Regions from separate parts of the Methylomonas sp. DH-1 genome, predicted to be linked through region 3. Evidence: riboswitches for the same ligand, from Rfam matches in the RefSeq annotation. Region 3 holds a riboswitch; each other region holds the start of a gene.

Region 1 (2,264 bases), 300 kb from region 3:
CGACGGCAAAGCCGGGGTCGCCGCCGGTAACCGCTTGCCGCAGGTGCCGGAAAATTCCGGAAGAGTTTGGAGCCATTACCGCTTTCAAGCCGGAATCCTTAATGGCTGGAGCGCTGGATTTGGCGTTTATCTGCGCGACGGCGCCTTTTTGTCGAACAACAATGGCTTTAAAACTAGCGGCTATCACAGCTTCGATGCCGCCATCGCTTACGAAACCGGACATTTTAAGTTAGCCGCAACCGTCAAGAATCTGACCGGCGAACGTTATTTCCTACCCTACGACTATTTCGATGGCCGGGTGGCGCCGGCGGCCAATACGTCGCTGTTCGCGACCTTGTCGGTGAAATACTGAGCCATCCTCCGCGCCGAGTCGCCGTATTCGCACCGCGCGCGCCAACCCGGTCGACGCAAAAAATTAAACCTGTTCGCCACTTTTTTGTGGTCGTTTTTTTAGTTCATCCGACTTCCTATATGACGATGTTTCGATCCCGTTGCGAACGCTTTGGCGGCGGCATCGAACTTCGCCGCCCCGCTACGGCCATCGATGCCGCGCTGTAGCCATTGGTGATCTCGCCAGCCTGGAGCGATGTTGCAGGCATAGGACACCAGCCACATCCGCCGCGAGGCGGAGCCGGAAAGCCACGGGTCTTGGACGACAAGACGGCCGGGTTGCCTTCGACCGACAGGTTGAGGCTGTCGTAACGCGGCAGCCGATCGAACCGGATTATCTCGTTACCGGTTCGACACCTGGCGTTTGCAAGTTAAACGCTAACCGTAAACCGTAATTTTTAAGGAAAAAATATGCATACCAAACCCGCCAAGTTACTCTTTCCAGCGCTAACCCTAGCATTTGCATTCGCCTCGACAAACGCTAGCGCTACCTTGCTAAACGCCAGTTCCGGCGGCACTTTTACCATCAATTTCGACCGCGATGCCTTTGCCAACATGTTGGGTGGCAGCGCCAGCGGTATTGCCGGCATATTCAACGACCGGTTTTATAACGCGGCCGAATCCGACTACACCACGCAGTCGGGTGGTGCGCTGTTAGCCGGTCGGGATAATGTCGAATCGGACTCTACTAATTTGATCCACACCCTGACCGGTACTTCTGTCAATTCGGTGCAAGCAACTTCTCGCCACGCTCAAGCCACTTCCGCCGACTTTGCCATCGACTCCGATTCCGGCAGCTTTGCCGGAACAGGGCAACTGGGCATGCTCGGGGTGCAAGCCATCGGCATAGGCGCCACCGCGCTTGCCGGCCCTTATGCTGGCGGCGGTATGGTCTATGGCGATTATTCGCTTAAGTACAACAGCGCTTCTGCCTATTGGTCTTTGCAAAACAATATTTTCTTCCCTATGGAAGCCTATGCGTTGGCCGATTTGGCACTGGTCTTCACAGATGCCAATAACTGGCAATTGACCGGTAATTTGCTGCTGAGTGCCGACAATGCCAGCATGTTGTTTGGAACCGAGGGGGCCAATGTCGGCACGTTCAAACTGAGCGTCGGCTCAATTTCCGCAGTACCGGTTCCGGCTGCCGTTTGGATGATGGGGTCCGGTTTATTGGGTTTGCTGGGCATCGCCCGCCGGCAAGCCGCGGTTTAACACGGGTTATGCGCCGCAGCCGACGCTTTTTCGGGATCGGTTGCGGTTTTCCCGGAATTGCGCCGGTCAGGCCGGCTAACGCCCCGGAATCTTAATTTACGCAGGAGCGCCCATGTCAGTTGCTTTTCGTTGTGCCGGTTCGGCACCAAGAATTTTCTTTGTCCTTACGCTCAGCGTTTCAGGTGTATTTTTCACCCCTTTCGGTGCATTCGCGGCCACGCTGAATGCCGCGGCGGGCGGGACTTTTACGATGAACCTGGACCGCAATGCCTTTGCCTTACTCAACGGCGGCACGGCCTCTAATCCCGGCGACTTTTTAGTGCAGTTTTTCGATACGCAGGCTTCGGATTATAAAAGCTACAGCGATTCGTATTTTTACCTGGGCAATACCAGCCGCACGGAAGTTTCGGCCCTGAATTTGGTGCATGACATCACGCCGGTCGGCAGCAGCAATCCGACAGGCCAGGCCGCCAACCGCCACGTCAAATCCACCACGCCCAACTTTTCAATCGACAGCGAGACCCTGGCCGGGACGGGTTTGCTGGGCATGACCGGTATCGAGCTGTTCCGCGGCCTCTACAGCGGATCGCTCATCACTGGCGACTATTCTTTGCTGTACAACCCGAATAATCGGCAAAATGCCTGGGCCGATTTGGGGC
Region 2 (2,264 bases), 1.8 Mb from region 3:
TTTCCCGGAGTTTTGTAATATTTCGGTAATTATTGGCGGTCTATTTTTTATATATGTTTAGCGGTTGAAGTCTGTTATGTTTTTCTAGTTTAAATATTTGATATTGTCATAATTTCGTCATAAATATTATTTAATACCTTGGTGCAGTTATTAAATCCGGTTGAGTATTTAAACTGTTAGGGCATGATTTTTTCGAATTGCCGTGTTTTCGATTCGGCGGCTATATATGGCGCTGGCAAAGTTGAATTTAGCTTTGCTGTTGCAGATTCGATTATTTAGAAAATAGGGTTCGGATCGGGTGTTGAATAAATCCCTGTTTTTTTAAAGGTCCTGTAGGAGCAGGCCATGTCTGCGACAGAAGCCGTTTGATCGCGGGCACGGCCCGCTGCTACCGTCGATAACTTAACGACATTGGGACAAGCCGGAACGGGATTTAATTTTAGAAGTTTCCAGCAGAGAATCCGAATTATCGGATTCGTAGGATCAGCTCGGGCCGGTTCGTAATATTGAGTTGATAAAAGTTGGTTTGGGATGGCTATTCAGCCAAAACCAATCTTTTGCGGAAAACGATTTACCGGCCTGAGAAATCGGCGCTAGGCAGAACGCCGTAAACAAAGCCGAACGAACAAGTTTCAGGCAGGTTTTTTAATTTTTATTGCAATTGCCAAACCCGTTGCGAAGCGGGGACGGAAAGCCACGGGTCTTGGATGTCGAGACAGCCGGGTTGCCGCCAGTACGCTGGTGAACTTAACCGATCGAGGCAACCGAGACATGGCTAAATCCGCGGCATTTCCACGGCAGACATCCTGCGAACCGTTCCGACTGAATCCTTTGGTGGCCTGCGTCCGCTTGGCGCTGACCGGCGGTATGCTGGTTGGCGGCGCCAATCCGGTTTGGGCCGAATTGCCGATTCCGGCGGCGACCTGGGTCACCAGCGGCGCAGCGACCAGCCAAGTGATCGGCAATACCCTGCGGATCGACCAGACCACCGACAAAGCGATTCTGAACTGGGACCAGTTCAACGTCGGCCGGGAAAACACCGTGCAATTCGTGCAGCCGAACAGCCAATCGATCGCTTTGAACCGGATCAACCAGCACGATCCCAGCCGAATTTTCGGCCAGATCGTCGCCAACGGCCAAGTCTACCTATACAACAAAAACGGGTTCGTGTTCGGCAAGGATGCGGTGATTAATACCAACACCGTGGTCGCGACCACGCTGAACATCAGCGACGAAATATTCAACCGCGGCATTACCCGGGTATTCGACGAAAACAACAGTGCGGCATTGGCGATAGAGCCGATGGCGCCGGGCGATACATTGGACCCGAAGACCGCGAAAATTCTGATCGAGGCCGGCGCCAAAATTTCCACCGATAACAACGGCCGCATTATCATCGTCGCGCCCGAAATCGAGAACCGCGGCACGCTGAGCGGCGGCAAGCAGGGCCAAATCATCCTGGCCGCCAGCCAGGACAAAGTCTATTTGCAAACGGCGAACAAAGACGATCCGTTCGCCGGTCTGATCGTGGAAGTGGATACCGGCGGCAAGGTCACCAACGCCACGTCCGGTAACATCAGCGTGCGCCAGGGCAACGTGACGATGGCCGGCTTCGTCGTCAACCAGCAAGGCCGGGTCAGCGCCACTACCTCGGTCAACGTCAACGGTTCGATCCGCTTGCAAGCTGCCGAAAAGAGCGGTGTGCTTGGTTCGCGTCTGGTGGCGACCCGTACCGACCGCGCGGCCGATGCCGGCGACGGCCTGGGTACCAAGGCGACCGTGACCTTCGGCGCCAACAGCAACACCGAGATTGTGGCCGACGCCGAGGGCGGCAGCGCCGCCGACGGCCAAGTGCAGCCCGATTCCTATCTGGCGGCGACGGCCAACACTATCGTGGTCGAGGGTGGCGCCAGCATCAAAGTCCCTAGCGGTAAAGTCAACTTGACCGCGACCGACAATCTGGCCAAACCCAATTTGGGTACCAAGGGCAGCATCCGCGTCGACAGCAACGCGGTCATCGACGTTTCCGGTTATAAAAACGTCGCGGTGGCGATGGAACGCAACGTCGGCGAGGTGTCGGTACAAAGCTTCGATTTGCGCGATGCGCCGTTGCAGAAGTCCGGCGTGTTGAAAGGCAAAACGGTTTACGTCGATTTGCGCGGCGACACCCAAATCGTCGATACCGCCGGCGCCAAGGACCGTATCAGCCGCAGTATTCAAGAACGGCTGGCCGAGGGCGGTACGATTACGCTGACCTCCGGTGG
Region 3 (2,264 bases):
CCGAGCGGCCGCTGGCGGCGTCGATATTGGCGGCATCGTATTCCAGCGTGTAATCGCCGGACAATATGCGGTTGAAGTCGGTACCGGTATCGACGCGGAAGCGGAACACGCCGGCCAAGCCGATCGCGCCGCTCACGGAAGCCGCGAAGTTGGCCGGGTCGAAATCGAGGGTGGTCGGTTTGCTGCGGCGACCGGTCAAATTGGCGACCTGGCCGGGGTTGACGGCCAAAGCCAATCCGGTCGCGGCGATTTCGCTGACTCCCGGCACCAAGTGGTCTTCCAGAATCTGGTTATAGCTGCGGCTGCGCGACGCCGGCGCGTCGAAAAACTCCTCCAGGTACATGGCCGGCGCCGGAGTTTCGTCGATCGCGATGGCTGCCGCCAGCGCGTTGCGGTCGAAATTTACGATCATCGCGCCGCCGGAGACCGTGGCGGCCGCTGCCGGCGCCGAGACTGCCGCCGCCAGCAGCGCGCCTGCGCCGAAACGGGAGGTTAATAATCTAACTAACTGGATGTTCATCATGTTCGCGGGTGGAATAAGCTTACGAAGTCTGTAAAAACGCACCCGGATGCACTAGCTCGGGTGCGTTAGCCGGCTCAAGCGGAAAGGGCCGCGCGTTTGCGACTAACGGCTGCCATGACGCCAAATAACCCGCTGCCGAACAACCAAGCCGCAGCCGGCACCGGAACCGCGGCCGGAGCCGGCGAAACCAGGCTGAAACTACCGGCGCGGCCGGCTTGGCTGAGGCCGTCGCCGCCGAACAGAAAGGCACTGGTACTGGCGGACCACCAGAGTTCGCCGGTAAACAGCAGTTTGTCGCCGTCGGTCGTCACGCTAATGTTGCGGGTATCGAAAGTGGTGGAGGCAAAGCTGACGTTGTTGGTCAAAGCCCAGCCGCTATTGACGCCGTTGTTGCGCGCCGCGACGTAGCCGAATTGGTAATCGCCGGACAGCAGGGTACCGGTGAAACTGCCGCGGGTCATTACCACGCCGTTCAAGCCGGCGACGCCGCTGGCAGTAAAGCTGGAAGCATTGGCCAACGCATCCTGGCTGCTGTCCCAGGCCAGCGTAGTGGCTTTGTTGTTACGGCCGCCGCTGCCGAACGGAATGCCGGTGCCGGCCAAACTGGACGGGTTGATCTCGAACGACAGCGTGGCCGGCGCCGGATAGCTGCCGGTCGGCACAGTTACCATCTGCGACGCATCCATAGTGTCGGCCACCGGTTTGTCGAAATAATTGGCGACGTAATACCCGGTGAGCGCGCCGTCGCCCAGGGTCAAGCCGGACAACAAATCGTCCGGATGGTCGAAGGAAATGTTGAACACGCCGCCGCTCAAGGTGCCGGCGTTTGCCGCGTTAGCCAATGCCAGCGCGCCGGCGGCCAGGAAGCAGCGTAGCCGCAGCGATTTCGATCCAGTCTGTTGCATAATTTTTTCCTTAAATTGAAAGATACAATTGGCGGATTCAAGCCGCCGATGGCTCCCGTTCGAGAGGCGGCCCGGCTGTCTCGGCATAGCAAGACCCGCGGCTTTCCGGCTCCGTCTTGCGGCGGATGTGGCGAAGCGTCTCTTCCTTGAGGCCGTAACGGATCGCATCCGAACGGCGCATTCCTTGCTGTCTGCGCTGCCCGCTAACGCGCCGATCCGGGCGCAATTGCCGGCCGGGATGCGTTACGGTCACTGCGGTCGAAATTGCAGATTGTGTGCCAGTTGCATGCAGTCCGGACAAAGGGCACGGAAAACCGCACGACTGCCGCCGCCGAGCGGTTGCAAAGCGCAGCGGCAGTGGGTTGGCGACAGGCAGACAAGGCGTTGGCAGGGGTATTGGATTGGTGGCCGCCGGTTGCGGCGAGAGTCGGCGACGGCGGCCACCGGCAAAAAGCGGTGACCGAAAACCGGCGATATAACCCAATTGGAAATTAAATCGCCGTCGATAAGCGCTTGTAAGAAAACACCTTTATTTTCGATGGCGGCAAATCCCGATATCGGTTTCGGTGATTTAACATATTTCGGCAGCGGTCGGCGGCACCGGATCGTACCGGACAGAGACATTCACGGCGCGCTAGCCGCGGGTGGCAATGAAGACGCTAACGCCCTCTGCGCAGTAGGAAGTGGCTATTTAGGCTCGAAAAAACACCTCGGCCAACTCGGCGAGCCGGCTTGGTTCCGGGCGGTCGGCGAATACGCCGCTGGCCGGGCGGTCGGGATGCATGCCGCGCACGAACAGGTATTTGACGCCGCCGAAATGGCGAGCGTAATCGTAA

What was found. A riboswitch is a leader RNA that binds a small molecule or an ion and turns the genes downstream of it on or off. The one in region 3 is predicted to bind cyclic di-GMP.
Region 1: another riboswitch for cyclic di-GMP. It lies ahead of VXJ35_RS00350 (hypothetical protein); the one in region 3 lies ahead of VXJ35_RS01735 (hypothetical protein).
Region 2: another riboswitch for cyclic di-GMP. It lies ahead of VXJ35_RS10405 (filamentous haemagglutinin family protein); the one in region 3 lies ahead of VXJ35_RS01735 (hypothetical protein).

The regions. Positions count from the first base shown of each region.
Region 1 covers NZ_CP143089.1:82,104-84,367, forward strand. Annotated here, with positions in the region: gene VXJ35_RS00345 (TonB-dependent receptor) at 1-352, shown strand, start outside; cyclic di-GMP riboswitch class I at 599-677, shown strand; gene VXJ35_RS00350 (hypothetical protein) at 802-1,605, shown strand; gene VXJ35_RS00355 (hypothetical protein) at 1,856-2,264, shown strand, end outside.
Region 2 covers NZ_CP143089.1:2,219,660-2,221,923, forward strand. Annotated here, with positions in the region: cyclic di-GMP riboswitch class I at 654-732, shown strand; gene VXJ35_RS10405 (filamentous haemagglutinin family protein) at 772-2,264, shown strand, end outside.
Region 3 covers NZ_CP143089.1:379,795-382,058, reverse strand. Annotated here, with positions in the region: gene VXJ35_RS01740 (hypothetical protein) at 1-523, opposite strand, end outside; gene VXJ35_RS01735 (hypothetical protein) at 598-1,428, opposite strand; cyclic di-GMP riboswitch class I at 1,491-1,570, opposite strand; gene VXJ35_RS01730 (hypothetical protein) at 1,678-2,052, opposite strand; gene recB (exodeoxyribonuclease V subunit beta) at 2,120-2,264, opposite strand, start outside.